DNA from 4 places in the Streptomyces sp. NPDC046712 genome. Region 2 is predicted to be linked to each of the others. Evidence: riboswitches for the same ligand, from Rfam matches in the RefSeq annotation. Region 2 holds a riboswitch; each other region holds the start of a gene.
What was found. Region 2 has a riboswitch for cyclic di-AMP ahead of ABZ939_RS09720 (LysM peptidoglycan-binding domain-containing M23 family metallopeptidase). Riboswitches for the same ligand answer to the same signal wherever they lie in the genome.

Region 1: another riboswitch for cyclic di-AMP. It lies ahead of ABZ939_RS23685 (C40 family peptidase); the one in region 2 lies ahead of ABZ939_RS09720 (LysM peptidoglycan-binding domain-containing M23 family metallopeptidase).
Region 3: another riboswitch for cyclic di-AMP. It lies ahead of ABZ939_RS14275 (transglycosylase family protein); the one in region 2 lies ahead of ABZ939_RS09720 (LysM peptidoglycan-binding domain-containing M23 family metallopeptidase).
Region 4: another riboswitch for cyclic di-AMP. It lies ahead of ABZ939_RS06535 (M23 family metallopeptidase); the one in region 2 lies ahead of ABZ939_RS09720 (LysM peptidoglycan-binding domain-containing M23 family metallopeptidase).

Annotation. Positions count from the first base shown of each region.
Region 1 is NZ_JBEYYW010000018.1:162,564-169,848, forward strand. Features, by position in the region: gene ABZ939_RS23675 (ATP-dependent Clp protease proteolytic subunit) at 1-529, shown strand, start outside; gene ABZ939_RS23680 (hypothetical protein) at 537-842, shown strand; cyclic di-AMP (ydaO/yuaA leader) riboswitch at 1,157-1,354, shown strand; gene ABZ939_RS23685 (C40 family peptidase) at 1,358-1,831, shown strand; gene ABZ939_RS23690 (LysE family translocator) at 1,904-2,533, opposite strand; gene ABZ939_RS23695 (LysR family transcriptional regulator) at 2,606-3,514, shown strand; gene ABZ939_RS23700 (ATP-binding protein) at 3,517-3,945, opposite strand; gene ABZ939_RS23705 (8-amino-7-oxononanoate synthase) at 4,104-5,270, opposite strand; gene bioB (biotin synthase BioB) at 5,415-6,659, shown strand; gene ABZ939_RS23715 (adenosylmethionine--8-amino-7-oxononanoate transaminase) at 6,652-7,285, shown strand, end outside.
Region 2 is NZ_JBEYYW010000005.1:269,248-276,532, forward strand. Features, by position in the region: gene dxs (1-deoxy-D-xylulose-5-phosphate synthase) at 1-620, shown strand, start outside; gene ABZ939_RS09700 (aspartate aminotransferase family protein) at 617-2,002, shown strand; gene ABZ939_RS09705 (XRE family transcriptional regulator) at 2,078-2,707, shown strand; gene ABZ939_RS09710 (DUF6126 family protein) at 2,728-2,883, shown strand; gene ABZ939_RS09715 (tyrosine-protein phosphatase) at 2,899-3,711, opposite strand; cyclic di-AMP (ydaO/yuaA leader) riboswitch at 4,062-4,250, shown strand; gene ABZ939_RS09720 (LysM peptidoglycan-binding domain-containing M23 family metallopeptidase) at 4,255-5,238, shown strand; gene ABZ939_RS09725 (SGNH/GDSL hydrolase family protein) at 5,427-6,194, shown strand; gene ABZ939_RS09730 (STM4011 family radical SAM protein) at 6,181-7,083, opposite strand; gene ABZ939_RS09735 (STM4012 family radical SAM protein) at 7,096-7,285, opposite strand, start outside.
Region 3 is NZ_JBEYYW010000009.1:60,917-68,201, reverse strand. Features, by position in the region: gene ABZ939_RS14290 (globin domain-containing protein) at 1-1,167, opposite strand, end outside; gene ABZ939_RS14285 (cytochrome P450) at 1,297-2,538, shown strand; gene ABZ939_RS14280 (transglycosylase family protein) at 2,718-3,641, shown strand; cyclic di-AMP (ydaO/yuaA leader) riboswitch at 3,901-4,075, shown strand; gene ABZ939_RS14275 (transglycosylase family protein) at 4,079-4,768, shown strand; gene eno (phosphopyruvate hydratase) at 5,103-6,389, shown strand; gene ABZ939_RS14265 (septum formation initiator family protein) at 6,487-6,960, shown strand; gene ABZ939_RS14260 (DUF501 domain-containing protein) at 7,088-7,285, shown strand, end outside.
Region 4 is NZ_JBEYYW010000003.1:421,463-428,747, forward strand. Features, by position in the region: gene ABZ939_RS06510 (MerR family transcriptional regulator) at 1-258, shown strand, start outside; gene ABZ939_RS06515 (hypothetical protein) at 346-723, shown strand; gene ABZ939_RS06520 (PLP-dependent cysteine synthase family protein) at 785-1,810, shown strand; gene ABZ939_RS06525 (MFS transporter) at 1,807-3,021, shown strand; gene ABZ939_RS06530 (PP2C family protein-serine/threonine phosphatase) at 3,274-4,422, shown strand; cyclic di-AMP (ydaO/yuaA leader) riboswitch at 4,635-4,782, shown strand; gene ABZ939_RS06535 (M23 family metallopeptidase) at 4,794-5,885, shown strand; gene ABZ939_RS06540 (PrsW family intramembrane metalloprotease) at 5,953-7,260, opposite strand.

The DNA.
Region 1 (7,285 bases), on a different contig from region 2:
CGTCTTCCTCGGCACGCCGATCGACGAGACCTCGGCCAACGACGTCATCGCCCAGCTGCTGCATCTGGAGTACGCCGACCCGGACCGGGACATCTCGCTCTACATCAACTCCCCCGGCGGTTCGCTCAGCGCCATGTCCGCGATCTACGACACGATGCAGGTCGTCACCTGCGCCGTGGAGACCACCTGCCTCGGCCAGGCGGTCTCCACGGCCGCCGTGCTGCTCGCGGCCGGCGCGCCCGGGAAGCGGCTCGCGCTGCCCGGCGCCCGGGTCGTGCTCCAGCAGCCCACGATGGACGAGCCGTTGCAGGGGCAGCCCAGCGATCTCGACATCCAGGCACGGGAATTGCTCCGGCTGCGCGCGATGATGGCCGGGATGCTGGTCACCCACACCGGCCGGAGCCGTGAGCGGATCGACGCCGACATCGACCGCGTCACGATTCTCGACGCGTCGGCCGCCACGGCGTACGGCCTGGTGGATCACGTGATCCAGAACCGTGGGGCGTCCGGCGGCGCCGGAGCGAGGTGAGCCGGAGATGGTTCCCGAGCTGCCGCCGCTGCCCGCCCTGACGCGCGCCGAGGGTGAGTTCGTCGACGCCTATCTCGAAGTCGTCGACCTTCTTGGACGAATCAATCCATCCAGAACCTTGCATACTTATGGGGCGCTGCGAGCGGCACAGGCCCTGGTGGGGCGGGCGACCGCCCTCCGCGATGCCCTGACGGTCATGCATGTACGCGGCGAGACCGAGGTGCACACGGAGACATTGGCCCGCGCGCTGCGGGTGTTGGACGGAGAGCGCCGCGCGGAGCGGGTCACCGTGCCTGGGACACGAGCGAGTTGACATATCCGCGTGTCGTGTCGAGGTCCACTCGGGGCATCGCGGCCATAGAAATCCTCCCTCGTTCGGCGTAGTCGACGAATCGACATATGTGCGGGGTGGGTTGCGCAGCAGGTGTACGCATCTGGCGGAATCGGGCGTTTCTCCCCTGGTACAAGGCTCGTCGGCCAAACCTCAGAAGATCACGAAACATGTCTGTCCACCCGAATGGATCAGTCGTGAGCAGCCTCACATAACGTCGTTTCAACTCGGATTTCGCCCCGGATGTGAGTCAAGATCCCTCACGACGACAAGCCCCCGCCACCGCGGCGGGGCGGTCCGGGCGGACGCCGAGTCCTGCCGCTGTCCCGGATGTCTGGTCGACAGGAGTGGATCGGCAGGAGTGGAGGACCCAGGCAGTACGGGACGACCGAGCAGTGGGGCCGTTCCTCGGGGTGAAGCCGCAGCCGCGGCCGGGCAACTTCGCCAGTCCGAACCCGACAGGTCATCCTTCACAGGCGGCTGACGAAGGGTTGCGCATGACTGCGCAGATTCATGTCCCGTCCCTGCTGTCCCGGGCCGGAGCCGTCTCGGCTCTCACCCTCGCCGCCGTCGGCGGCACGATGCTGGCACCCGGCGCCACCTCGGAGGCCCAGGCCGCGACCTCGCACGCCGGCAAGGCGCTGAGCATCGCGGCCTCGAAGAAGGGATCGCCCTACAAGTACGGAGCGACCGGACCGACCCGGTTCGACTGCTCGGGGCTCACGCTCTACTCGTACAAGAAGGCGGGCAAGTCGCTGCCCCGTACCGCGCAGCAGCAGTACAACAAGACCCGGCACATCTCCGCGTCCAGCCGGAAGCAGGGGGACCTGGTCTTCTTCCACTCGGGTGGAAGGGTCTACCACGTGGGCATCTACGCCGGGAACAACAAGATCTGGCACTCGCCCAAGCAGGGTTCCTGGGTGAAGCTCGACAAGATCTGGTCGTCGAGGGTCTACTACGGCCGGGTGTGACGACGGCCTGACCCGCTGACGAGTGCCGTCACGGGGGGGTGCGGTGGCGCCGCCGCACCCTCGACACCGGCCTCAGTTCCCCGCGAGGGGAGCCGACAGCAGGGTCAGCCCCAGGGCGGCGAGCGCGCCGCCCGTCACCCCCTGTACGGTCCTGGCCGTCCGCGGACGCCGCAGCCAGTGGCCGAGCCGGTCCACCAGGACCGCCACCAGGGGGAACCACAGCAGGGCCAGCAGCACCACGATCGACGCGAGGAGCAGCGTGCGCGGTACGACCGCGACGCCGTCCGGCACGAACTGCGGCAGCAGAGTCAGGAACAGCACCGGTGCCTTCGGGTTGAGCACATTGGCCAGGAACCCCTGACGCAACGCGCGGGACAGGTTCGCCTCACCGGCGGTGTCGGCCGACGGCTCCCCCGTCGCCCGCAGCGCGCCGCGCAGCGCCTGCACGCCGAGGAAGAGCACGTACGCGCCGCCGGCGATCTGCAGCACCCGGTAGAGCACGGGTACGGCGATCAGTACCGCCGCGAGCCCCGCCACCGCGAGGGCGGTGTGCACCAGGAGCCCGCCCGCCACACCGACGGCGGAGGCCACCCCGGCCCGCCGGGAGGCCAGAGCACTGCGTACGACGACGGTGAAGTCCGCGCCCGGCATGGCCACCATGCCCGCCGCGACCCCGATGAAGGCGATCAGCTGTCCGTCCATGACCCCAGCGTGCCCGCCGCGAGCCTTTAGTGTGTACTGGCAATCTCGTGGGTCTGCCCAAAGGAATGCTTTATGCAGGATCTGGTGCGGCTCGCGGCTCTGGTGGCGGTCGCCGAGGACGGCTCGATCACTCGGGCCGCCGCCCGGCTCGGATACACCCCGCCCGCGCTCTCGCAGCAGCTCGCCAAATTGGAGCGGGAGGCGGGCGCCGCTCTGCTCGTCCGCCATCACCGGGGCGCGCGGCTGACGCCCGCGGGTGAACTGCTCGTCACCCGTGCGCGCCGGGTCCTGGACGAGATGGAGCGGGCGCGTCATGAGCTCGCGCAGCTCAGCGGGCTCTCCGGCGGGCAGCTCCGGGTGGGCACCTTCACCACCGTGGGCATCCATCTGCTGCCGCCGGTCCTGAGTGCGTTCCGGCGGGCCCATCCGGACGTGGAGCTGACGGTCGCCGAGTACGAGCCGCCGGGCGGGGTGGTCGCGGTGGCGGAGGGTGAGGTCGATCTGGCGCTCACCCACACCTACGAGCCCGCCGAGCCCGCCCCGCTGCCGCCGGGGGTCCTGCTGGAGCCCCTGCTGGTCGAGGAGTTGGTCCTGGTCACGGCCCCGGGTCATGTCCTGGCGGAGAGCTCGGGCCGGCTGCCGATCGCGGAGCTCGCCGGTCAGCCGTTGATCAGCAGCGCGCCGGACCATCCGCCGAGGCGGGGTGTGGAGGGTGCTCTCGCCCGGGTCGGCGCGACTCCGTCGGTCGTCTGCCGGACGCCGGGCTACGCGCTGGTGTGCGCGCTGGTCAGCGCGGGACTCGGGGTGGCGGTGGTGCCGGAGATGGTCGCGGCGATGGCGTCGTCCCCACTGGGCGTACGGACGTTGGATCCGACGTCGTTCCGCCGGACGATCTCGGTGGCGCACCGCGGCGAGGAGTCGGGTCCGGCGGCGCGGTCGCTGCGGGCGCTGCTGCGCGGCGGGTTCGCCCGGGGCGCGTGACCCTAGTTCGGGGAGGACGTCCAGGGGAGGTTGATCCAGACCGTCTTGCCGCCCTCGTCGGTCGGGGTGACCGAGAGCCGGCCGCCCGCCTCCGCCGTCAGGAAGCGGATGATGACCATCCCCCGGCCGTTGTCCTGCTGGACCGCCGCCGGCAGCCGCTTGGGCCAGCGGGGGTGGCTGTCGGTGACCCCGATGTGCAGCTGCTCCTCGCGCTCCAGGCGGACGTCGACCGTGAAGGTGGGCGACTGCCCGAAGGTGTGCTGGACGGCGTTGGTGGCCAGTTCCGAGACGATCAGCCGGACCGTGTCGGCGGTGTCGCCGGCCTCCGCGAGCCCCCAGCCGGTCAGGACGTCGGCGACATATCTCCGGGCGGCGGACACCGAGGCGGGATCGCTCGGCAGAGTGACGGTTGCTTCCTGGTGGTCTGCCATGGCGACGCTGTCCCTTTCCCACCGGGCCCGGCCCGGATTGCGCTTCGCGTCAGAGTGCCACCGATCGTGCCGCCCTGTGCGGCCATCCACCAAGATATGTGCATATGTGTCGCCCGAAGCGGTGAACTCTGCTATCAGAGACCGCATTTGGGTCGCGATCAGGGGGCCGATGGTGCAGTGCGCACGATCGTCTCCACCGCCCGGTCGATCTGCGCCTGCGTCAGATCCGCGCGGGCCGTCAGCCGCAGTCGAGAGATGCCGTCCGGGACGGACGGGGGCCGGAAGCAGCCCACCGCGAGGCCCTGTTCGCGGCAGTCGGCCGCCCACCGCAGCGCGGCCTCGGGCGAAGGGGCGCGCACCGAGACGACGGCCGCGTCCGGGCGTACGGCGGTCAGTCCGGCCTCGGTGAGCATCCGGTGCAGCGTGGTGGCGACGGTACGCGCGCGCTCGGCGAGGCCGGGCTCACCGTGGATCATCCGCAGGCTCGCGAGGGCGGCGCCCGCGGCGGCCGGGGCGAGTCCGGTGTCGAAGATGAACGTCCGGGCCGCGTTGACCAGGTGCTCGACGACCCGGGCGGGCCCGAGGACGGCGCCGCCCTGGCTGCCCAGCGACTTGGAGAGGGTGAGGGTGGCGACGACGTCCTCCTCGCCCGCGAGACCCGCGGCGTGCAGGGCGCCCCGGCCGCCGTCGCCGAGTACGCCCAGGCCGTGGGCGTCGTCCACGACGAGCGCGGCACCATGGGCCCGGCAGGCCCCGGCGAGCTCGGTCAGCGGCGCCTTGTCGCCGTCCACGGAGAAGACGGAGTCGGAGACGACGAGGGCCCGGCGGCCCTCGTGGGCCCGCAGGGTCTTGCGTACCGCCTCGGGGTCGCTGTGCGGCACCACTGCCGTCTCGGCGCGCGAGAGCCGGCAGCCGTCGACGATCGAGGCGTGGTTGCCGGCGTCCGAGACGATCAGCGAGTCGCGGCTGCTCAGCGCGGTGAGCGCGGCGAGGTTGGCGGTGTAGCCGGAGGAGAAGACGAGGGCCGCCTCGAATCCGCAGAACTCGGCGAGTTCGCGCTCCAGCCGGGTGTGCAGCCGGGTGGTGCCGGTCACGAGGCGCGATCCGGTGGAGCCTGCGCCCCAGCGCCGTGCCGCCTCGGCCGCCGCCTCTGTGATCTCCGGCCGGCGGGTCAGTCCGAGGTAGTCGTTGCTCGCCAGGTCGAGCAGGTCCGATTCCGCGGCGCGGGGCCTGAGCGTACGGACGAGACCCGCCCGCTCGCGACGGCGCGCCTCGGCGTCGGTCCAGTCGAACGCGGTCCGGCGGGTGTCCTCGTCCCGGTGCATGGGCCAGATCCTTTTGTAGGCAGCGCACAGACCCTAACCGTCCGTGGCCGAGGTCAGGGTGTGGCCATGCACACACCTGAATCCGGCTCGTTTGTTCAGTTCCTCCTTGGCCGCGGGGTGTGCCGTAGGCCAGGATCAGCCCTTATGGACCTGCTGAACACGCTGGTGGACAAGGGGCTGCGGCGCGAGCTGCCGAGCCGTGAAGAAGCGCTCGCCGTGCTGGCGACCTCCGACGACGAACTGCTCGATGTGGTGGCCGCGGCCGGCAAGGTGCGCCGCCGGTGGTTCGGGCGTCGGGTGAAGCTCAACTACCTGGTCAATCTGAAGTCCGGGCTGTGCCCGGAGGACTGCTCGTACTGTTCCCAGCGGCTCGGCTCCACGGCCGGGATCCTGAAGTACACCTGGCTGAAGCCGGACGAGGCGTCCCAGGCGGCCGCCGCCGGTGTCGCGGGCGGTGCGAAGCGGGTGTGCCTCGTGGCGAGCGGCCGCGGTCCGACGGACCGCGACGTGGACCGCGTCGGCAAGACCATCGAGGCGATCAAGGAGCAGAACGAGGGCGTCGAGGTGTGCGCGTGCCTCGGCCTGCTCTCCGACGGGCAGGCGGAGCGGCTGCGCGAGGCCGGCGCCGACGCGTACAACCACAACCTCAACACGTCCGAGGGGACGTACGGGGAGATCACCACCACCCACACCTACGCGGACCGCGTGGACACCGTGCAGAAGGCGCACGCCGCGGGGCTCTCGGCCTGCTCGGGCCTGATCGCGGGCATGGGCGAGAGCGACGAGGACCTCGTCGACGTGGTGTTCGCGCTGCGTGAGCTGGACTCGGACTCGGTGCCGGTGAACTTCCTGATCCCGTTCGAGGGCACGCCGCTGGCGAAGGAGTGGAACCTCACCCCGCAGCGCTGTCTGCGGATCCTGGCGATGGTCCGGTTCGTCTGCCCGGACGTCGAGGTACGGATCGCGGGCGGGCGCGAGGTGCATCTGCGCTCGATGCAGCCGCTCGCGCTGAACATCGCGAACTCGATCTTCCTCGGCGACTACCTGACCAGCGAGGGCCAGGCCGGCAAGGCAGACCTGGACATGATCGCGGACGCGGGCTTCGAGGTGGAGGGCGCGGGCACGACCACGCTCCCCGCGCACCGGGCGGACGCGCTCGCGGCGGCGGGTGCGGGCAGTGGCTGCGGCTCCTCGGCGTCGGCGGGCTGCGGCTCGCACGCCGAGGCGGGCGCGGGCTGTGGCTCGCACGCCGAGGCGGGCGGTGGCTGCGGGCCGTGCGGTGCCGCGGCTCCGGCGGACGAGGCCCCGGCCGAGGTGCCGGAGGCCCGTACCGATCTGGTGGCGGTGCGCCGGCGTGGCGCCGGAACGGACCTCGCGCCGAATGCGTAACGAGGAACTGCTGGCCCTGGACCGGGCGCACGTCTGGCATCCGTACGGCCCCATGCCGGGCCGTGCGGAGCCGCTGGTCGTCGAGTCCGCGTCCGGGGTGCGGCTCAGGCTGGCCGAACCCTCCCACGGGCAGACCGAGTTGATCGACGGCATGTCCTCCTGGTGGTCCGCGATCCACGGCTACAACCACCCCGTGCTCAACGAGGCGGTCCGTGGCCAGCTGGACCGGATGAGCCATGTCATGTTCGGCGGGCTGACCCATGAGCCGGCCGTCCGGCTCGCCGCCCGCCTGGTCGAGATCACCCCCGAACCGCTCCGGCACGTCTTCCTGAGCGACTCGGGCTCGGTCGCCGTCGAGGTCGCGGTGAAGATGTGCCTCCAGCACTGGCGCTCGGTGGGCCGGCCCGGCAAGCAGCGGCTGCTCACCTGGCGCGGCGGCTACCACGGCGACACCTGGCAGCCGATGTCCGTGTGCGACCCCAAGGGCGGGATGCACGAGCTCTGGTCGGGCGTGCTCCAGCGCCAGGTGTTCGTGGACCCGCCGCCCGTCGCGTACGAGGAGTCGTACGCGGAGCTGCTGCGCGAGGCGATCGGGCGGCACGCGGACGAGCTGGCCGCGGTGATCG
Region 2 (7,285 bases):
CCGGCACCGACGGCGCCTCCCACAACGGCATGTGGGACATGTCGATCCTCCAGGTCGTGCCCGGGCTGCGGCTCGCCGCGCCGCGCGACGCCGAGCAGCTGCGGGCCCAGCTGCGCGAGGCCGTCGAGGTCGACGACGCCCCGACCGTGCTGCGGTTCCCCAAGGAGACCGTGGGCGAGCCGGTCCCGGCCGTGGGACGGATCGGCTCCATGGATCTGCTCCTCCCCTCGGCGCCGGACGCGGAGGTGCTGCTGGTCGCCGTCGGCGTGATGGCCGAGGCCTGCCTCCAGGCGGCCGATCTGCTGGCCGGGCGCGGCATCCGGTGCACCGTCGTCGACCCGCGCTGGGTCAAGCCCGTCGACGAGGCCCTCGGCCCGCTCGCCGAGCGGCACCGCCTCGTCGCGGTCGTCGAGGACAACAGCCGCACGGGCGGCGTCGGCGCGGCCGTCGGCCAGGCCCTGCGCGACGCGGGCGTCGACGTACCCCTGCGGACGTACGGGATCCCCGAGCAGTTCCTCGCGCACGCCAAGCGCGGCGAGGTGCTCGCCGATCTGGGGCTCACCCCGGTGGAGATCGCCGGAGACATCAGCGCGGCACTGACCCGGAAGAAGGGGCGATGACCAAGGAGTTCGACCTCGCGGCGCTGCTCGCCGAACGCGGCGCCGAGCGCTACGAGCTGCACAGCCGGTACCTCAACCACCAGCTCCCGCGGATGCTGCACACGATCGGCTTCGACAAGGTCTACGAGCGGGCAGAGGGCGCCCACTTCTGGGACGCCGACGGCGGTGACCACCTCGACATGCTCGCCGGCTTCGGCGTCATGGGGCTCGGCCGGCACCACCCGGTGGTCCGCAAGGCCCTCCACGACGTCCTGGACGCCTCTCTCGCCGACCTCACCCGCTTCGACTGCCAGCCCCTGCCCGGGCTGCTCGCCGAGAAGCTGCTCGCCCACAGCCCGCACCTCGACCGCGTCTTCTTCGGCAACAGCGGTACGGAGGCGGTGGAGACCGCGCTGAAGTTCGCCCGGTACGCCACCGGGAAGCCGAGGGTCCTGTACTGCACCCACGCCTTCCACGGCCTCACCACCGGTTCCCTCTCGGTCAACGGCGAGAACGGCTTCCGGGACGGCTTCGCCCCGCTGCTGCCCGACACCGCGATCGAGCTGGGTGACCTGGACGCCCTGGAGCGGGAGCTCCGCAAGGGGGACGTGGCCGCGTTCGTCGTCGAGCCCATCCAGGGCAAGGGGGTGCACGAGGCGCCGCCCGGCTTCCTGCGCGCCGCCCAGGAGCTGCTGCACGCGCGCGGGGCGCTGCTGATCGCCGACGAGGTGCAGACGGGGCTCGGCAGGACCGGGGACTTCTACGCCTACCAGCACGAGGACGGTGTCGAACCGGACCTGGTCTGTGTCGCCAAGGCGCTCTCCGGCGGCTATGTGCCGGTCGGCGCGACCCTCGGCAAGGACTGGATCTTCAAGAAGGTCTACTCGAGCATGGACCGGGTCCTCGTCCACTCGGCCAGCTTCGGTTCCAACGCACAGGCCATGGCCGCCGGGCTCGCCGTGCTCTCGGTCATGGAGAGCGAGGGGACGGTGGCGCACGTGCGCCGGGTGGGCGGGCTGCTGTCCGCGCGTCTGAAGGAGCTCGTCCCGCGCTACGAGCTGCTGAAGGAGATCCGCGGGCGCGGGCTGATGATCGGGATCGAGTTCGGGCGGCCGTCCTCGCTCGGCCTGCGGAGCCGGTGGACGATGCTGCAGGCCGCCCGCAAGGGGCTCTTCGCCCAGATGGTCGTCGTGCCGCTGCTCCAGCGGCACCGGATCCTCACCCAGGTGTCGGGGGACCATCTGGAGGTGATCAAGCTGATTCCGCCGCTGATCATCGACGACGCGGACGTGGACCGCTTCGTGACCGCGTTCACGGCCGTGATGGACGATGCCCATGGTGGAGGCGGACTGATGTGGGACTTCGGGAAGACGCTGGTCAAGCAGGCGGTGGCGCAGCGCTGAGGGCGTGACGCGGGAGAGTTTTGCCTCTGGGGCAAGAAATTTGCCTCAGAGGAAAGATCCTGGCGGAATGGGGGCATGGAGCACTTCCCCGGGGAGCAGTCCCCGGACCCTGCCGCACCGGACGTCCTGACGGACGTCGCGCCCCAGCTGCGCGCCCTGCGCCGGCGCCGTGGGCTGACCCTGGAGGCCGCGGCCCTGCGGGCCGGTCTCTCCCCGGCGCATCTCTCCCGGCTCGAGACGGGCCGCCGGCAGCCCTCGCTGCCCATGCTGCTCGCCCTGGCCCGTATCTACGGTACGACGGTCTCCGAGCTCCTGGGCGAGGTTCCGCCCGAGCGTGACCCGATCGTCCGGGCGGGCCGGTCCGAGCCCGTCGAGGCCGACGGCTGGATCTACCGCCAGGCCGGCGGCCCCGGCCGCGCCCTGCAGGCGCTTCGTGTCCACGTGCCGTACGCCACCCGGGCCGACATCGTGCGCGTCCATCCCGGGGAGGAGTGGCTCCATGTGCTCGACGGACGGGTGCGGCTCGCGCTCGGCGACGCCGTGCACGTACTCGACCCGGGAGACAGCGCGCACTTCGACTCGCTCACCCCGCACCGCATCGGCGCCGCCGACCGCGACGGGGCCGAGCTGCTCTTCGTCCACACGCTGATGCAGAGCCCCGCCGCCGAGCTGTGCCTCGGTGACGGAGCCCCCCATCTGCGCTGAGCCCTTCGGAAGGGGCAGATATGTCCGAGAAGTCCGCATCGATCACCGGCGAGGAGCGCGGCGAGGGCAAGTTCCCCAAGGGGCTCGTGCTCCGGCTCTTCGCCTATCTGGTGGCCGGGCACCTCTTCGCCGGGTTCCTCTACCTGCTGTTCATGCTCGGCGGGCAGAACCAGTAGCGGAGGGGGGAGGGGTCACCCCACGACGACGAGCCGCTCGCGCAGCCGCTCCCGGGTCTCGGGGCTGATCTTCAGGCCGTCCGAGAGGTAGCTCTCGACCGTGCCCCAGGTCTGCTCCATCGTCTCGAACGCCGCCCGCAGGTACTCCAGACGCGCATCGAAGAGCGGGCTGAGCAGCTCCATCACCTCGGGCGACATGGCGTCCGCGGCGGTGGAGCTGCGGCGCACCTTGTACCGGCGGTGCGGATCGTTCGACTTCACATAGTCGGCCTCGATCGCCTCGCGCTCGACGCCCACCGCGAGCAGCGAGATGGCTATGGACAGTCCGGCCCGGTCCTTGCCCGCCGCGCAGTGCATCAGCGCGGGGATGCTGTCCTCGGCCATCGCGTGCAGGATCCGGCTGTGCTCCGCCGTCCGCTCGACAATCATCTTCCGGTACGAATCGGACATTCGACCGGCCGCCTTGCCGTCACCCAGGGCGGCGCGGAGCTGCTCCAGCTCGCCGGTGCTGACCAGCTTCCAGAACTCCTTGCCGTCGGCCGGGTCGTTGAGCGGGATGTTCACATTCCGTACGCCGGGAAGTTCGACGTCCGCGCCCTCGACCTTCCGGTCCGCGTGATTGCGGAAATCGAAGATCGTGTGCAGCCCGAGGGTGGAGAGGAAGGCCGCGTCCTCCTCGGTGGCGTGCGCGAGGTGGCCGCTGCGGAAGAGGCGTCCGAACCGCACCGAACCACCGTCCACGGTCGGCAGGCCGCCCACGTCCCGGAAGTTGCGTACCCCGGCGAGCTCGGGTTCGGTCGACGGGACCTGCGGCAGCTGCTGCGTCACGAGTGCTCCTGAAGGTTGGCGGGTCGAGATCGGTTCCTGGGGCAATCATCCCGGGTGGGCTCGGCTCCGCATACCCCCGGGGCATGGGAATGGGTGTTCTGTCCGAATTGGGCCCTTAGGTATAACGCGCCCTGTTAATAGGGGAGATGGGCTTCGGTGCGTGAGCAGCGTCATAAAAGTGACGGACCGTGCCTGATCGTTCCGGGCAATCTCCTTACCGGAAAGGGGCATCGAGGTTCCGTCATCCACGGAGGGTGACCGGAATTCGGCGCGAATATCACGGCCGTGAATGCGAATGAAAAATGGCGGCTTGTTCGCCTCGACCCCGCTCGTCTACGGTCACCGTCAATCCGGTCGGACCGCCGAATCCTGCCACCGTCCGGAATCCGCACCCACCCACGTATGGCAGGAGCGGGGGACCCAGGTAAGTACGCCGAACCGGTAGATCCGGACGGCTCGGGGTGAAGTCGCGTGAGAACGCGGCCGGACATCTCCAGTCCGAACCCGACAGCTCACCTCGCAGGCGACGGAGAGGAATTCGCCATGCCCGCGAAGGGTAAGCATCGCCGTCCCAAGGTCAACCCGATCACGCGCGGATTCGTCGCCGCCGGCGCCGGTGGCGCCGTCGTCGCCCTGCCGCTCCTCGGTGCGACCGGAGCCCACGCCGCCGACAAGGGCGCCCCGGTCGTGACGCCCGAGCAGGCCGTTGCCGCCGTCGCCGCGGCTCCGGCCGCCGCCCCTGCCGCCGCGCCCGCCGCGAAGCCGAAGACGTACTCCGTCGTCCCCGGTGACTACCTGTCCAAGATCGCGGCCGAGCATCACCTGGCCGGCGGTTGGAAGAAGCTCTACGAGGACAACCGTCAGGTCGTCGGCGAGAACCCCTCGCTGATCTTCCCCGGCATGAAGCTCACCCTCGGCGCCAAGTCGACCGCCAAGGCGACCCCGAAGGCCACGGCCCCCAAGGCCGCCCCCAAGGCCGCCCCGAAGGCCGCGCCCAAGGCCGCTCCGAAGAAGGCCGAGAAGTCCTCCGCCAGTGCCGCCGAGTCGCGCAGCTCGCGCTCCACCGAGCGCAGCACGGTGGAATCCGCCCCCGCGCAGGCCGCCCCCGCGCAGGCCTCGTCCTCCGGCTGGGTCGCCCCTGTCGGCGGCGGTGTCTCCACCCCGTACCGCGCCTCCGGCTCCATGTGGTCCTCCGGTTACCACACCGGCGTCGACTTCATCGCCTCCTCCGGCACCTCGGTCAAGGCCGTCGGCGCGGGCACGGTCCACTCCGCCGGGTGGAGCGGCGCGTACGGCAACGAGGTCGTCATCCAGCACGCCGACGGCACGTACTCCCAGTACGCCCACCTCTCCTCCCTCTCCGTCTCCGCCGGTCAGACCGTCTCCGGCGGTCAGCAGATCGGCCTCTCCGGCTCGACCGGCAACTCCAGCGGTCCGCACCTGCACTTCGAGATCCGCACCGGACCGAGCTACGGCTCGGACATCGACCCGCTGGCCTACCTGCGCTCGCACGGCGTCGGCATCTGACGCACGCTCAGCACCCCGAAGGGGCCCGGCACCTGTGCCGGGCCCCTTCGGGCTTTCCGTATTCCGGCTTGGCAGAATCTTGAACGGTGGCGTATCTCACCAGGCGTCAACCCCTCCTTACGGTCGCGTAGGTCACACATGTAAGGGAAAGATGAGCTCCCGTGGCAGACGATTCGAGATCAAGAGACATGCACGTATTCGGGTCGTACGCGGCGATCGGTGACAGCTTCACCGAGGGCGTCGGAGACCCGGGGCCCGACGGGAAGTTCCTCGGCTGGGCGGACCGCTTCGCGGTGCTGCTCGCCGACCAGCTGCCGGAGCACGACGCATTCCGTTACGCCAACCTGGCCGTACGCGGCCGCCTCCTCGACCAGATCGTGGAGGAACAGGTGCCCCGCGCGAAGGAACTCGCCCCCGACCTGGTGAGCTTCTGCGCGGGCGGCAACGACATCATCCGCCCCGGCAGCGACCCCGACGACGTCGCCGAGCGCTTCGAGCGGGCCGTCGCCGAGCTGACCTCGGCCGTCGGCACGGTCATGGTGACGACCGGCTTCGACACCCGCGACGTACCCGTGCTGCGCCACCTGCGCGGCAAGATCGCCACCTACACGGCCCATGTCCGGGCCATCGCGGACCGCTACGGCTGCCCGGTCCTGGACCTGTGGTCGCTCAAGTCCGTGCAGGACAGGCGGGCTTGGGACGACGACCGGCTGCACCTCTCGCCCGAGGGTCACACCAGGGTCGCGCTGCGTGCCGCCCAGGTCCTCGGCATGGACGTGCCCGCCGACCCGGACCAGCCCTGGCCGCCGCTGCCGCCGAGGAACACGCTGGACGTGCGGCGCGACGACATCCACTGGGCCAAGGAGTACCTGGTGCCGTGGATCGGGCGACGGCTGCGGGGCGAGAGCTCGGGCGACCACGTGGAGGCGAAGCGCCCGGACCTCATGCCCCTCTGAGCACGACGGGGATCGATACGGGGTTCGGTGCGGGTTCGGGTGCGGGGATCCGTTCGGGGATCCGCTCCAGGACACCGCCGGCGAACACGTCGTACAGCGGCAGCGTCTCCAGATGGACGTAGCCGATGTGGCAGTCGCAGACGGCGAGGGGGCAGGCGCGCGGACGCAGGGCGGCACGGTATGAACCGTCGTAGAGCCGACCCAGCTCCGCCCTGACGAAATGGCAGCGCCGTACCGTTCCGTCGCCGTCGACGGAGATCACCGACTCGCCGGTCCGGCAGGGGAGACCGGCCGAGCGGTGCGGATGGCGGCTGTACGGGAAGAGGGGGTCGAGGGCCGTCCAGCCCTCGGCCTCCTCGTCGGTGTACGTGTGCCCTTCGGCCGCGTTCACCCAGAGGTAGACCTGGGGCGGGAGCTCGGCCCGCAGTCGCCGGGCGTGCTCCCGGTGCTCCGGCAGGCCGACGATCCCGACGCTGAAACGCGTGCCCCGGCGGGCCAACTCGTGGCACTTGGCGAGGAATCGGTCGTACGGCGTCTGCCCCGGGTGGTACGTGCACCAGAGCGCGAGGGTCGTGGGGTCGGCCTCGGCCAGCCAGTCGGTGCGGCAGCTCAGATTGGTCTGGATCGCCACCCGCTCGATGTGCGGGAGGTGTGACAGCTCGGTGAGGGCACGCCGGTACCAGGACCGGACCAGGCCCTCGCCCCACGGGGTGAAGAGAATCCTCAGCCGGTCGCCGGTCTGCGCGGCCGCCCAGGCGGAGAACCGTTCCAGTGCGGCCCGGTCGGCGCGCAACTGCTCGCGGCTGTCGCGGCGCTTGGCGAAGGGGCAGTAAGGACAGTCGTAGTCGCAGGAGGCGAGCGGGCCCCGGTAGAGGATCGTCAGGTCCATGCCGTCACCCCGCTACTTCGGCTCGTAGGCAGCCATCGCCGCCCGGACGGCCGGGGAGAACAGTGCGGGACCGAGCGCGTCCGAGTGGGCCAGGCCCTCGGGGGAGAGCCGCAGCAGGCCGGCGGGGGCCGTCGGATCAAGCCAGCCGAGCGCCTCGAACCGGCCCAGTTCGACAGGGAAGTCCACGAACGGCGAGGAGCCG
Region 3 (7,285 bases), on a different contig from region 2:
CCTCAGCTCCGGGGGCTCGAGGAGCCACTCCGCGGTGGACGAGGGACGGGTGCGGAAGCGGCCCACGGCCGGGAGGCGGTCGTGGTGGAGCCGGGCCACGCCGAGGTGCTCCAGGACCGGGACGGTCTCGGCGAGGAAGCCGGGCGGGCCCGCGACGTACACCTCGTGGGAGGGCCAGTTGCCGCAGGCGTACAGCGCGTGGATCAGCCGCTCGGTGGCCTGGTCGCGCCGGTGGCGTGGCGCGGAGGTGATGTACGTGACGTTCAGCCCGGGTATGCGCTCCTTCAGGCGCGCGACGTCCTCCCGCCCGTACAGGTACTCCTTGGCCCGGGCGACCAGGAAGAGCCGGCCCTCGACGGACCCGGGCTCCTGCGCCACCTCTTCGAGGAGGGCCTTGACCGGCGCCCAGCCGGTCCCTGCGGCGATGTAGGTCCGGGGCCGGCCCGGCGCGCTCTGTAAGGTCAGCGCGCCGCCCGGCGCGCTCAGCCGCAGCGGCTCGCCCACGCGCACCTCGTCGACGAGCGCCGTGCTCATCGCGCCGCCGGGGATCCGGCTGATGTGCAGATCGACCGTCCCGTCCGCCCGGGCGGCGTTGGCCAGGGAGTACGTCCGCCACACCCGCGGCACGCGCAGCGAGCTGACGCCGACGTACTGGCCGGGCAGGTACGCGAAGGGCTGCCGCGGGCGCAGGGTCAGCACGGCCAGGTCCTCGCCGAGCCGCTCGTGGCGCGTCACGACGGCGTCCCACCAGGCCGGCTCCCCGTCCGCCGCCGCCTCCTCGGCGCCCCGGATCATCAGCTCGGCTACGTACCCGTACGCCTCGGTCCACGCCTTCTCGGCCTCGATGTTCCAGGCGGCCCCGGCGGCGTGCGCGAAGGCGGCGGTGAGGCTGGCCCCGACGGCGGCGTAGAGGGCGGGCGCGGCCAGGAACTTGCGGTGGTCGCGGCCCAGATGGGCGAGGTACGCCGGCAGCCGGGGGTCCTCCAGGTGGGTCACGACATGGGTGAGCGCGGCGAAGAGCCGGTCGCGCTGGGGTCGCATGTCCTCGGGGAAGAGCTCGCGGACGCCCGGGTTGTGCCAGAAGAGATGGGAGTAGAAGAAGGTGACGGCGTGTTCGGCCCGTCTCTCGACGACGGCGAACGTGCTTCTGAGCAACTGGGCATCCACGCGGATGAATCTAGGTCACGCGTCTTCACAGGACGATCACATCGCCGGACCCGAGGACGTCCCGAGCCGCCCCGAGCCGTGCCCGGCCGTCGGGAAGCCGGCGCGATGGCGACCTTGTACCGTCTCAGGGTGAGCACGCCCCCCGCCCCCGAGCTCTTCACCTGGGAGTTCGCGACCGATCCGTACCCCGCCTACGCCTGGCTGCGCGAGCACGCGCCCGTCCACCGGGCGAAGCTGCCCAGCGGGGTCGAGGCCTGGCTGGTGACGCGGTACGCCGACGCCCGGCAGGCCCTCGCCGACCAGCGTCTGTCGAAGAACCCGGCGCACCACGACGAGCCCGCGCACGCCAAGGGGAAGACGGGGATCCCGGGGGAGCGCAAGGCCGAGCTGATGACACATCTGCTCAACATCGACCCGCCGGACCACACCCGGCTGCGGCGGCTGGTGTCGAAGGCGTTCACCCCGCGCCGGGTCGCCGAGTTCGCACCGCGGGTGCAGGAGCTGACGGACCGGCTGATCGACTCCTTCGCGGAGAAGGGGGAGGCCGACCTCATCCACGAGTTCGCCTTCCCGCTGCCCATCTACGCGATCTGCGACCTGCTCGGCGTTCCCCGCGAGGACCAGGACGACTTCCGGGACTGGGCCGGGATGATGATCCGGCACGGCGGAGGGCCGCGCGGCGGGGTGGCGCGGTCGGTCAAGAAGATGCGCGGCTATCTCGCGGAGCTGATCCACCGCAAGCGGCTCGACCCGGGCGACGATCTGATCTCCGGGCTCATCAAGGCGTCCGACCACGGCGAGCACCTCACCGAGAACGAGGCCGCCGCGATGGCGTTCATCCTTCTCTTCGCGGGGTTCGAGACCACCGTCAACCTCATCGGCAACGGCGTGTACGCCCTGCTGCGCAACCCGGGCGAGCGCGCGCGTCTCCAGGCCTCGCTCGCGGCGGGGGAGCGGGGTCTGCTGGAGACCGGGGTCGAGGAGCTGCTGCGTTACGACGGGCCGGTGGAGCTGGCGACCTGGCGGTACGCCATGGAGCCGCTGACCATCGGCGGGCAGGAGATCCCGGCGGGCGACCCGGTCCTCGTCGTGCTCGCCGCCGCCGACCGTGACCCGGCACGCTTCGACGAGCCGGACACCCTCGATCTGTCGCGGCGTGACAACCAGCACCTGGGGTACGGGCACGGCATCCACTACTGCATCGGCGCCCCGCTCGCCCGACTCGAGGGACAGATCGCGCTCGCGACGCTGCTGACTCGCCTGCCGGACCTCCGACTTGCCGCCGATCCTGCCGATCTGCGCTGGCGCGGCGGGCTCATCATGCGTGGATTGCGCACGCTTCCTGTCGAGTTCGCACCACTTGCGCGCTGACGGTCCGTCAAGACTGTGACTTTTACGTGATCTCCGCTGCATCGACTTGTGACTGACGTTCGAATGCCGCTACGTTCACCGTCACCTCAGCAGTCACGCGAAAGGCACCCCGCATGCGCTCCGGGAACGGACGACACCGCAGACCCCGCCAGGCCCCCGCCATCGTTGTCGCCGCAGGCGTGACGGGATCGGCCCTCGCGCTGCCGCTGCTCGCGGCCGGCTCCGCCTCCGCGGCCGACGCCGCCACCTGGGACCGGGTCGCCGAGTGCGAGTCGGGCGGTCTGTGGAGCGCCCACTTCGGCAACGGGCTCTACGGCGGGCTCCAGTTCACCCAGGAGACCTGGGAGGCGTACGGCGGCCTGGTGTACGCGACCAGCGCGGACCTCGCCAGCCGCGCCCAGCAGATCGCGGTGGCCGAGACGGCGCTCGCCGGGGGATCCACCCAGTGGGCCACCTGCGCCCCGATCGCCGGACTGACGAACGACGGCGCCGCACCCGGCGTCGACCCGGGCCCGGCCGTCACGCCGGCGGAGCCCACGGGTCCCGTCGCGGAGTCGAACCGCACGGCGGGCCTTCCGCCCACCTCGGCGGCCACCACCCCCGAGACGGCCGGCCCCGAGACCACCGCGCCCGTGACTCCGGCCCCTGACGCCACCACGGAGACGCCCGCCACGTCCACCACGCCCTCCGCGCCCGCGACCCCGGGCACCGGCAAGCATCGCGGTGACGCGGCCCCGGAGGAGACAGTCAATCCGGACAAGGATGGCGAAACGGGTCGCCATGCCGCGCCGACTGACGCGCCGACAAGCGGCGCGACGCCCGGTACGGATGTCATCAATCCGGACGTTGCGGACGGAACGGGCTCCGAGGGCGGCAAGGGCGTCGAGAACACCAAGGACGTTACGGACATCAAGGGCAAGTCCGGCGAATACACCGTGCAGCCGGGTGACAACCTCACCGAGATTGCTCGGGAGAACGAACTCCCGGGTGGCTGGGGCGCCCTCTACGACGCCAACCGCTCCACGGTGGGCGCCGATCCGGACCTCATCCTCCCTGGCCAGAGCCTCGACCTGACGATCGATCTGCCTGGAGCGACGGGTTAGTTCGGGACTGTATGTCCGGTTCTGAGCAAGTGAGACATGGGTCTCTTTGTCTCAACTGGCGTGTCGCGTCCGCAAACTTTGCTTCCGTCACCTCTCACCTGCGTAAACACCCTTCGTCCCGAAGCAAGTACGGGCGATTTTTCCTCAATGGACGTCTTTGAACTTCGGAGAGGTCTGTGTCTACGGTCGTCACCGCTCGCCACCGCGGGCCCCGTCGACCGGTACGCCGAATCCTGCCGTCGGCCGATGGGAACAGTCGTCGCGTCATGCGCCGAAGGCAGGAGCGGGGGACCCAAGGTAAGTGCCGCCCCCGGCCGTTGAGACAGACGGCCACGGAGCGGCTTGGGGTGAAGCCGCGCGCTAGGTCGCGCGGCCGGGCAACTCACATGGCCCGAACCCGACAGCTCACCTCGTAGGCGTCGGTGAGGAGAAGTCCCATGCTGTTTTCCGCCAAGGGCAAACACCGTCGTCCCTCCAAGGCCGCCCGCGCCGTCGCCCTCGCCGGTGTCGCCGGTGTCGCCGTCGCCGCCCCGCTGATGACCGCCGGGTCCGCCTCGGCCGCCACCGCCTCCGAGTGGGACGCCGTCGCCCAGTGCGAGTCCGGCGGCAACTGGTCCATCAACACCGGCAACGGCTACTACGGCGGCCTGCAGTTCTCCGCCTCCACCTGGGCCGCCTACGGTGGCACCGCGTACGCCGCCACCGCCGACCAGGCCTCGAAGTCGCAGCAGATCGAGATCGCCGAGAAGGTCCTGGCCGGCCAGGGCAAGGGCGCGTGGCCGAGCTGTGGCGTGGGCCTCTCCGGCGCCGCGTACACCGGCGGCACCGCCGAGAGCGCCCCCGCCCCGGAGCGGACGGCCGAGCAGCCGACCACCCGCAGCGAGCAGCGCCCGGCTCCGAAGGTGACGCCCAGGAAGGCCGAGTCGAAGAAGACCGTCACCACCCCGACCGGCAAGAAGGTCAAGAAGGGCGACGGCGAGTACAAGGTCGTCGCCGGCGACACCCTGAGCAAGATCGCCGCCGCCCACGACGTCAAGGGTGGCTGGGAGAAGCTCTTCCAGCTCAACAAGGACGTCGTCGAGGACGCCGACCTGATCTACCCGGGCCAGCAGCTTCACCTGAAGTGAGCCCGGCGGTTCGCGTGAGTCCGGCGGCTCACGCGGCCCCTACGACCCTCCCGCGGTGACCACCCCGGCCCGTCGCGCCCCTTCCCCCGTGCGCGACGGGCCGGGGTTTCCGCGTTACCGGGCCGGGGCCGGGTGCAGTGGGGCGGGGTTTCTCGCGTTACCGGAGGGTAGCTTCGGGGTCATTCGTCCCCTGATGCATGCCCTTGGGTCCTTTTTCGTCCCAGGGGGCGGGCGCCCGGCTGGCTGGAGCCCCGGAGCCGGTTAGGCTCTTGTCGCAAGGCCAAAGCGACCCTGCACAGCTTGCGTCACATCTAGCGTCACATCCCAGAAGGAGATGCTCGTGCCGTCCATCGACGTCGTCGTAGCCCGGGAAATCCTGGACTCCCGAGGCAACCCCACGGTCGAGGTCGAGGTCGGCCTCGACGACGGCAGCACCGGCCGTGCTGCCGTTCCGTCCGGTGCCTCCACCGGTGCGTTCGAGGCCATTGAGCTCCGTGACGGAGACAAGAACCGCTACCAGGGCAAGGGCGTCGAGAAGGCCGTCCTCGCCGTGATCGAGCAGATCGGCCCGGAGCTCGTCGGCTACGACGCCACCGAGCAGCGCCTGATCGACCAGGCCATGTTCGACCTGGACGCCACCGACAACAAGGCCTCGCTCGGCGCCAACGCCATCCTCGGCGTCTCCCTCGCCGTCGCGCACGCCGCGTCCGAGGCCTCCGACCTTCCGCTCTTCCGCTACCTGGGCGGCCCGAACGCGCACCTGCTGCCCGTTCCGATGATGAACATCCTGAACGGCGGCTCGCACGCCGACTCCAACGTGGACATCCAGGAGTTCATGATCGCGCCGATCGGCGCGGAGTCCTTCTCCGAGGCCCTGCGCTGGGGCACCGAGGTCTACCACACCCTCAAGTCCGTCCTGAAGACCAAGGGCCTGTCCACCGGTCTCGGCGACGAGGGCGGCTTCGCCCCGAACCTCGGCTCCAACCGCGAGGCGCTCGACCTCATCCTCGAGGCCATCAAGCAGGCCGGCTACGTCCCGGGCAAGGACATCGCGCTGGCGCTCGACGTCGCCGCGTCCGAGTTCTACAAGGACGGCTCGTACGAGTTCGAGGGCAAGTCCCGCTCGGCCGCCGAGATGACGGACTACTACGCCGAGCTCGTCGACGCGTACCCGCTGGTCTCCATCGAGGACCCGCTGTTCGAGGACGACTGGGCCGGCTGGAAGGCCATCACCGACAAGCTCGGCGCCAAGGTGCAGCTCGTCGGCGACGACCTGTTCGTCACCAACCCGGAGCGCCTGGCCCGCGGCATCGATGAGGGCACCGCCAACGCCCTGCTCGTCAAGGTCAACCAGATCGGTTCGCTGACCGAGACCCTGGACGCCGTCGAGCTGGCCCAGCGCAACGGTTTCAAGTGCATGATGTCCCACCGCTCCGGCGAGACCGAGGACGTCACCATCGCCGACCTCGCCGTCGCCACCAACTGCGGCCAGATCAAGACCGGCGCCCCGGCCCGCTCCGAGCGCGTCGCCAAGTACAACCAGCTGCTGCGCATCGAGGAGATCCTCGACGACGCCGCGGTCTACGCCGGCCGCAGCGCCTTCCCGCGCTTCAAGGGCTGACACCGGCTCAGGGGCCGACAGCCCCGTCGTACATACGTCCCCGCACTCGGTCCCGTACCGTGTGCGGGGACGCACGTATGCAGGGGAGGCGGAACACATGGCCGCGAAGGACCGGGACCGGTTCTCGACCGCGACCCGGATCAGGCTGATCGGTGAGCAGACCGCCGCCCGTGTCTACCGCTCCCAGACCCGCCGTCAGGCCCGCCGCTCGCGGCTCACCGGCCGCGCGGCCTTCCTCGCCCTGGTGGTCTGCTCGCTGGTGGTGGCGCTCGCCTACCCCATGCGGCAGTACGTCTCCCAGCGCGGCGAGATCGCCGAACAGGAGCGCCAGGCCGCCGAGGCCGCCGCCCGGGTCGAGGAGCTGCGGGACGAGAAGGCCCGCCTCCAGGACCCGGCCTACGTCCGCCGCCTCGCCCGCGAGCACCTGCACTACGTGGTGCCCGGCGAGACCGCCTTCACCGTGAACGACCCCGAGGCCGAGCGCGCCCGCCGCGACGAACAGGGCGCGGCCGACCGCCCCTGGTACTCCGACCTCTGGGACGGCGTCGACAACGCCGACGCACGCCGCTAGCTGCTTGACGAGAGATGATGGTTCCGGCCCACCGGGCCCCCGGGCCCATCGCGGGCCGGTCCGTCGCACGCGACCGGAGCGGCCCGCCCGGAAGCAGACCGCCCCCGACGAGAAGACAGACGCAGGCATGGAAACGCCCCCTCCGCAGACCGCACGCACCGAGCCCACCGACGCGGACGTCGCCGCCTTCGAGGCACAGCTCGGCCGCCCGCCCCGGGGCCTGCGTGCCATCGCGCACCGTTGCCCCTGCGGCAACCCGGACGTCGTCGAGACCGCGCCGCGGCTCCCGGACGGCACCCCGTTCCCCACCACGTACTACCTGACC
Region 4 (7,285 bases), on a different contig from region 2:
CAGGCCGGCATCGCCCGCGACTTCGGGCAGGCGGCACGGGACGGCCTCGCCGCCGACAGCGACGAGGCGCAGGCGATCGCGCGACGCCATGTCGCATGGCTGTCGACCACGACGACGCCGACGAAGGAGTACGTGATCGGCCTCGGCCAGATGTACGTCGACGACCCGCGCTTCGGCCAGAACTACGACCAGCACGGCGAGGGCACCGTCCTCCTCGTCCGGGACGCGATGAAGGTCTACGCGGAGCGGAACCTGTAGGTCCCGCGGCGCCCGAAGTAAACACTGGCCGAAACCGGCCCGCCTCTTTGCGGCCGCGCGCTGCCGCACCGTAGGGTCACGCGCACCATGCGTGACGAGACAGTGACTGACGTACGACGGCGGGCGCCCGCCGTCCTCGTCCTGCTCGCGCTCCTCGCCCTCCTGGTGAGCGTCTGCCACGGGTCGCACGGGCACCATCTGCTCGCCTCGCCCGAAGCGACGACCGTCGCCGCCCCCGCCCTGCCGCACGGCTGTGAGACGCCTGCGGAGTCGTGGTCCTTCGACGCCCACCTGCCCGCCCAGACGGCCCCGCAGCCCGCGGCGCCCGACGTCGGCGGAGCCGTACTCCTCGCCGACGAAGAGGTCTTCCCCGCCGATCCGCACGCGCGCTGCGTCCGCGACCGGGCGGGACCCGGACCCGAGCCGGGTCGTCTGCTGATCGCCCTCGGAGTGGACCGGAACTGAGCCGGGTCGCACGACACGACCAGGCTCCCTTTCGGCGTACCACTTCAAGGACGTATCTCCGATGCCCCTGACGAACAACCTGCTGTCCGTCGCCGCGCAGACCGTCGGCAACACCCCGGTGCTGTGGATGGACGACGGCTACTGGGCCAAACTCGAAGGCTTCAATTTCGGCGGCATCAAGGACCGTGCCGCCCTGCACATGGTCGAACAGGCACGCCGCCGCGGAGAGTTGCGGCCCGGCGCGCCCATCGTCGAGTCGACCTCCGGCACGCTCGGCCTCGGCCTCGCGCTGGCCGGAGTGCTGCACGGCCACCCCGTCCATGTCGTCACCGACCCCGGTCTCGAACCGATCGTCGAGCGGATGCTCGTCGCCCACGGCGCCCGGGTGCACGTCGTGCCGGAGCCGAGCCCGCAGGGCGGCTGGCAGCAGGCCCGCATGGACCGCGTGGCCGAGCTGCTGACGAGCCTCGACGGAGCGTGGTGGCCGAACCAGTACGGCAACCCCGACAACCCCGAGGCGTACGGAGGGCTCGCCGCCGAGCTGTCCGCGCAGCTCGACCGGATCGACGTCCTGGTCTGCGCGGTGGGGACCGGCGGGCACTCCGCGGGCATCTCCCGGGCGCTGCGGGCCACGTCCAGCCCCGCCCTGGAGCTGGTCGGCGTGGACAGTGTCCACTCCACCGTCTTCGGTCTGCCGGCCGGCGAGCGGCTGATGCGCGGGCTCGGCTCCTCCATCCATCCCGGCAACGTCGACCACGCGGCCTTCGACGAGATCCACTGGGTCGGGCCGGCGGACGCGGTCCGGGCCGCCCGACGGCTGGCGTCGCGTCAGTTCGCCACGGGCGGCTGGAGCGTGGGCGCGGTCGCGCTGGTGGCCGGGTGGCTGGCCCGCACCCGGCCACGCGGGACGCGGATCGCGGCCGTCTTCCCTGACGGGCCGCAGCGGTACTTCGACACGGTCTTCAGCGACGAGTTCTGCGCGGCGCACGGACTGCTCGACGCTCCGCCGCGCGAGGAGCCCGCTGCGTACGAGGGAGAGGCGAAGGTCGACGGCTGGACCCGCCGCGTCCTGGAGCGGGTCCGATGAGCACTCAGGCGTCGGCCCCCGCCAAGGACGGGATCTGGCGGCAGAGCCGCACCTTCGAACCGGCGGTACGGCTGCTCTTCCTCAACCAGCTGACCATCAACCTCGGCTTCTACATGCTGATGCCGTACCTCGCCGCGCATCTCTCGGACGGGCTCTCCATGGCGGCCTGGGCCGTCGGGCTCGTCCTCGGCGTACGGAACCTCTCGCAGCAGGGCATGTTCCTGGTCGGCGGGGCGCTCGCCGACCGGCTCGGCTTCAAGCCGCTGATCGTCGCGGGCTGCGCGCTGCGGACGGCGGGCTTCGGGGCGCTCGCGTTCGCCCAGTCGCTGCCGGTGCTGATCGCCGCCTCGGTGGCGACGGGTCTGGCGGGGGCGTTGTTCAACCCGGCCGTGCGGGCGTACCTCGCGGCGGAGGCGGGGGAGCGGCGCGTGGAGGCGTTCGCGCTGTTCAACACGTACTACCAGGCCGGGATCCTGCTCGGGCCGCTGGTGGGGGTGGCGCTGACGGGGGTGTCGTTCCGGCTGACGTGTGTGGTGGCGGCGGTGCTGTTCGCCGTACTGACGCTGGTGCAGCTGCGGCACCTGCCGGTACGGGGGAAGGCGTCCGACGAGGACGGGGAGGTGGAGGAGCGGGGGCAGTTCCGTACGGTGCTGACCAACCGCACGTTCTGGCTCTTCTCGCTGGCGATGACCGGCTCGTACGTCCTGTCCTTCCAGGTCTATCTGGCGCTGCCGCTGGCCGCGGACAGCACGGCGGCGACGACCGCGCTGTTCGTGGTCTCCGCGCTCGTGGCGCTGGCGGGCCAGCTGCGGATCACGGCCTGGTGCAAGCGGCGGCTGAGCCGGGAGCGGTGTCTGGTCCTCGGCCTGGTGCTGATGGGCGGGGCCTTCCTGCTGCCGCCGGCCGTGCCCGGGGTCGTGGGCCTGCTGCTGTGCTCGGCGGTCCTGGCGGTCGCGAACGCGGTTCTGTACCCGTACGAGATGGACACGGTCGTCGCGCTGTCGGGCGGGCGGTGGGTGGCCACGCACTACGGGCTCTACAACACCGTGTGCGGGATCGGGATCACGCTCGGGAACCTGGGGACGGGCGTGCTGCTCGATATGACGGGGTGGTCGGCGACGCCGTGGCTGGTGCTGTGCGGGGTCGGGCTGGTGTGCGCGGGCGCGGTCCGGCTGCTGGCGCGGGGCGGACGGCTGGGCGCGGGCGGCTGACCGGGCGGGTCCGGCGCCTGGGGCCGCGGCTGACCGGGCGGGTCCGGCGTCTGACCGGGCGGGGTGGCGGCTGACGGTGCGGGGTGGCGCTGACCGGGCGGGGTGGCGGCCGACTGTGTGGGGGCGGGCGGGTGTCGCCCACTTGGCCGAGCGGGGGTCGCCACGCGGCGCGGCTCCCGCCACCCTGGGGAGGGCGCGGTACCGTCCGTCGCCGTGGCCGGACCGGGCAGGAGAGCACAGGTGGGGCAGCAGGTGGCGGGAAACGGGGAAACCAAGAACCCGCGCCCCCGCGCCGAGCGTGCCCGCCGGTTCGTCCGCGCCCTGCCGCCGTTGGTCATCGTGGGCGGCATCGTCTTCGACCTCTCCACGCCGGCGGCCTACACGGCTTCGCCGATGTTCTCGGCCGCGCCGCTCATCGCCGCCCCGTTCTTCTCGATGCTGACCACCCTGCTCACCGGCATCGCGGCCGTCCTCGCCAGCGTGGGCCTGCACATCTACAACCACACCGTCGACGAGATCCCGGCGCTCACCGAGAGCCTGACCGTCTTCACGGTCTCGGCGCTCGCCCTGCTCGTCAACCGGGTCGTGCGGCGCAGCGGCGAGCGGCTCGCCTCCGCCCGCGTGATCGCGGCGACCGCCCAGAAGGCGGTCCTGCCCACGCCCGCCGAGCGGATCGGCGGGCTGCAGGTCGCGGCCCGCTACGAGGCCGCGCAGGCGGACGCGTTCATCGGCGGCGACCTCTTCGCCGTCCAGGACACGCCGTACGGGGTACGGCTCGTGGTCGGCGACGTCCGGGGCAAGGGGCTCGACGCGGTCGAGGCCGTCGCCGTCGTCATCGGCGCCTTCCGGGAGGCGGCCGAGCAGGAGGCGACGCTGGAGGGCGTCGCGCAGCGTCTGGAGCGGGCTCTGGCCCGGGAGGGGACCCGGCGCGACGGCCTGGACGCCTTCGAGGGGTTCACCACCGCCGTCCTGGCCGAGATCCCGCGCGGCGCCGGTCTCGTACGGGTGGTGAACCGCGGTCATCCCGAGCCGTTGCTGCTGTACGCGGACGGGAGTCTGGCGCTTCTGGAGCCGAGCGAGGCGGCGCTGCCCCTGGGCATGGGCGAGCTGGCCGCGTGGCCGGACCGGGCCGACGAGACCCCGTACCCGCCGGGCACGACGCTGCTGCTCTACACCGACGGGCTCTCCGAAGCCCGCGATGCCGAGGGGGCCTTCTACGATCCCGCCGAGCGGCTCTCCGGGCGGATCTTCCCGGGGCCCGAGGAGCTGCTCGACGCGATCGTGGACGACGTCCGCCGGTACACGGGCGGGGGTTCGACGGACGACATGGCGCTGCTCGCGGTGAGCCGTCCGGCGGCGGGGCAGCCGGAGCGGCGGCGGACGATGCCGGTGGTTCCGTGACCATCCGTAGTGGAGAGGTACCGCTGCGATAACAATTGATACATCGTCAGATTCCCTGCCCTGCGGCGGGCTCTTGCTGAAGCGGGATCAAATCGGGCTGTACCAGCTCAATCTCGTGAATGATCAACCAGAACAGCTTGGAATCCGGCCCCCGTGTCTATTAACGTTCGATAACGCAGCGCGGTCGTCCCAGCCGTCGTAAGAGACGGCACCGTGCGCACGCGCCGAATCCTGAAAAGGAACCGGGGAACCACCACTTGGGGTGAATCGGGCACTTTCGCACCTGTGCGACAGCGCCCGTAGGAGACCTTCCTGCTCCGAACCCGTCAGCTAACCCGGTAGGCGAGAAGGAAGGAAAGGAGTACGCCTCCGTGGCGTCCAACACCCCTGCCCCCGAAGCCCACTTCGATGCGTTCGGTGCCTCGGGTGCCGCCGGTTCGGACGACGACGCCACGACCTGGGGGGAGTGGAACCCCACCGAGGACTCCCTCCGTCAGCAGGCCCGCTCCGGTGGCCGCCACCGGGTCGTGAAGCAGCGCTCCGGCTTCGCCCGCTCCTCCACCGTCCTCGGCGTCGGTGTCATCGCGGCGGTCGGCGCGGGTGGCATGGCCACCGCCAAGGAGAAGCCCCCGGTCTCCATCTCGCTCCCGGACCTGAACCTGCCGGACGCCTCCGACCTCCCGGGCGTCGGCGAGTTCATCTCCGACGGGGACGAGGACGCGAACGGCACGGGTTCCGGGACGAACAACCCGCAGCCGCTCACCGCCTCCCTCGCCCTCCCCGCCGACGCGGCGGCGAAGACCGACGGCGGCTCCGCGTCCGAGTCCACCGCCGACGCCGGCGAGGCGCTGCGCGCGCGCATCCTCCAGCAGGCCGAGCAGCAGCAGGCCTCCGCCGACGCCGCCGAGAAGGCCGAGGCGGAGAAGCTGGCCGCCGAGAAGGCCGCGGCCGAGGCGGCGGCGAAGGTCGAAGCGGCCGAGAAGGCGGCGGCCGAGGCGAAGCAGAAGGCGGAGGAGGAAGCGGCCGCCAAGGCCGAGGCGGAGCGCCTGGCCAAGCTCGCGGCGAGCTACTCCCTGCCCACCTCCTCGTACACCCTCACCTCCACGTACGGCCAGTCCGGCTCCATGTGGTCCTCCGGCTACCACACCGGCCTCGACTTCGCGGCGCCCACCGGCACCCCGGTCAAGGCGGTGCACGGCGGCACGATCAAGTCGGCGGGCTGGTCCGGCTCCTACGGCTACCGGATCGTCCTGGAGCTGGAGGACGGTTCGGAGGTCTGGTACGCGCACCTGTCCTCGATGACGGTGAACGTGGGCCAGTCCGTGGGCACCGGCGAGACGATCGGCCGCGTGGGTGCGACCGGCAACGTGACCGGCCCGCACCTGCACCTGGAGGTCCACACCGCGGGCGGCGACGGCATCGACCCGGCCGCCTGGCTGCGCGACAAGGGCCTGTCGGTCTGAGTCTCCGACGCGATCACGCGCCGGCTCCGCCCAGGGCCTGTCCGACCCCTGATCCGCCGGACAGGCCCTAACTGCGGTACGGGTTGTAGCCGCCGTAGTCCAGGTACTGCGGCGGCGCCCAGACCTGGCCGGTCGCCCGCGCCGCATACGTCAACGCGGGAGAGGCGACCGCCTTGCGCTGCCAGAGGTGGTGGAGCAGCTCCTGCTCGCGGGCAGTGAAGTCCGGGCCGGCCGCGCCGCGCTGGGCACGGTGGCGCAGGAAGGCGAGGGTCGTCGCGAACGCCTCGTACTCCCCGACCGCGGTGGCGGCCGGCAGGCCGTACGTGCGACGGGCGAAGTCACGGGCGAGGGAACGGGCCCGCATCGAGGACAGCGCGAGCGGCTCGGCCGGGGAGAGCCAGCCCGCCGCCGCGTAGGCCGGGAGCTGCCCGGATATCGTGCGCAGCTCCCGCTGTCTGCTCCATATCGCCAGCCAGGTCAGCAGACCGAAGGCGGGCACCATGAACATCCCGTACACGGCGAAGAAGCCCAACGGCCCCAGGATCGACGCCGAGCTGTTCCACAGGGCGTGCACGCCCATCGCGAGGACGAGGCCGGTCACCGGGAGCAGGACGCGCCGCACGCGCTGACGCCGGGTGGCGAGGGCCGCGAAGCCGAAGCCGAGGCCGGTGAGCACCGTGAAGAGCGGATGGGCGAACGGCGACATCACGATCCGTACGAAGAAGGTCCCGGCGGTCACCGAACCGATGCCGGACGTGCCGATCTCCTGGTCCTCGCCGAAGGCCCGGCCGAGATAGAGGATGTTCTCGGTGAAGGCGAAACCGCTGGCGGTGAGGCCGGCGATCACGACGCCGTCGACGAGACCGGTGAACTCACGGCGGCGGAGCAGGAAGATCAGCAGCACGGCGGCCGCCTTGGCGCTCTCCTCCACGACCGGCGCCACGACCGTGGCGCCGAGGGTGTCGGCGGAGGTCGGGTCGGCCGTGGCGGTCGCTATCCAGCGGACGGCGAAGGAGTTCGCGAGGATCGCGACGAGCGCGGCGGCGAAGGCGCCCCAGCAGAACGCGAAGATCAGGTTCCGCCAGGGGCCGGGTTCGACGCGGTCGAGCCAGCGGAAGGCGGCCACGAGGAGAGGGACGGGCAGGACGGCCAGGCCGAGACCGACGAGGAAGCCCTCGGTGCCGGTCTGCTCCCGCACCATCGCCAGGATCACCAGCGCGCAGAGCGTGAGCACGGCGGCCACGGCGACGATCCGGACCACCTTGCTGCGCCAGAAGGCGCGACGGGGCCGGTAGCGCCATTGGGCGCGGTCCGGGACGGCCGGGAAGGCCGGCTCCTCGGTGTCCCGGGCAGGGACGGGCACGTGGTTCGACACGTGAGTGACCCTAACGAGGTGCACT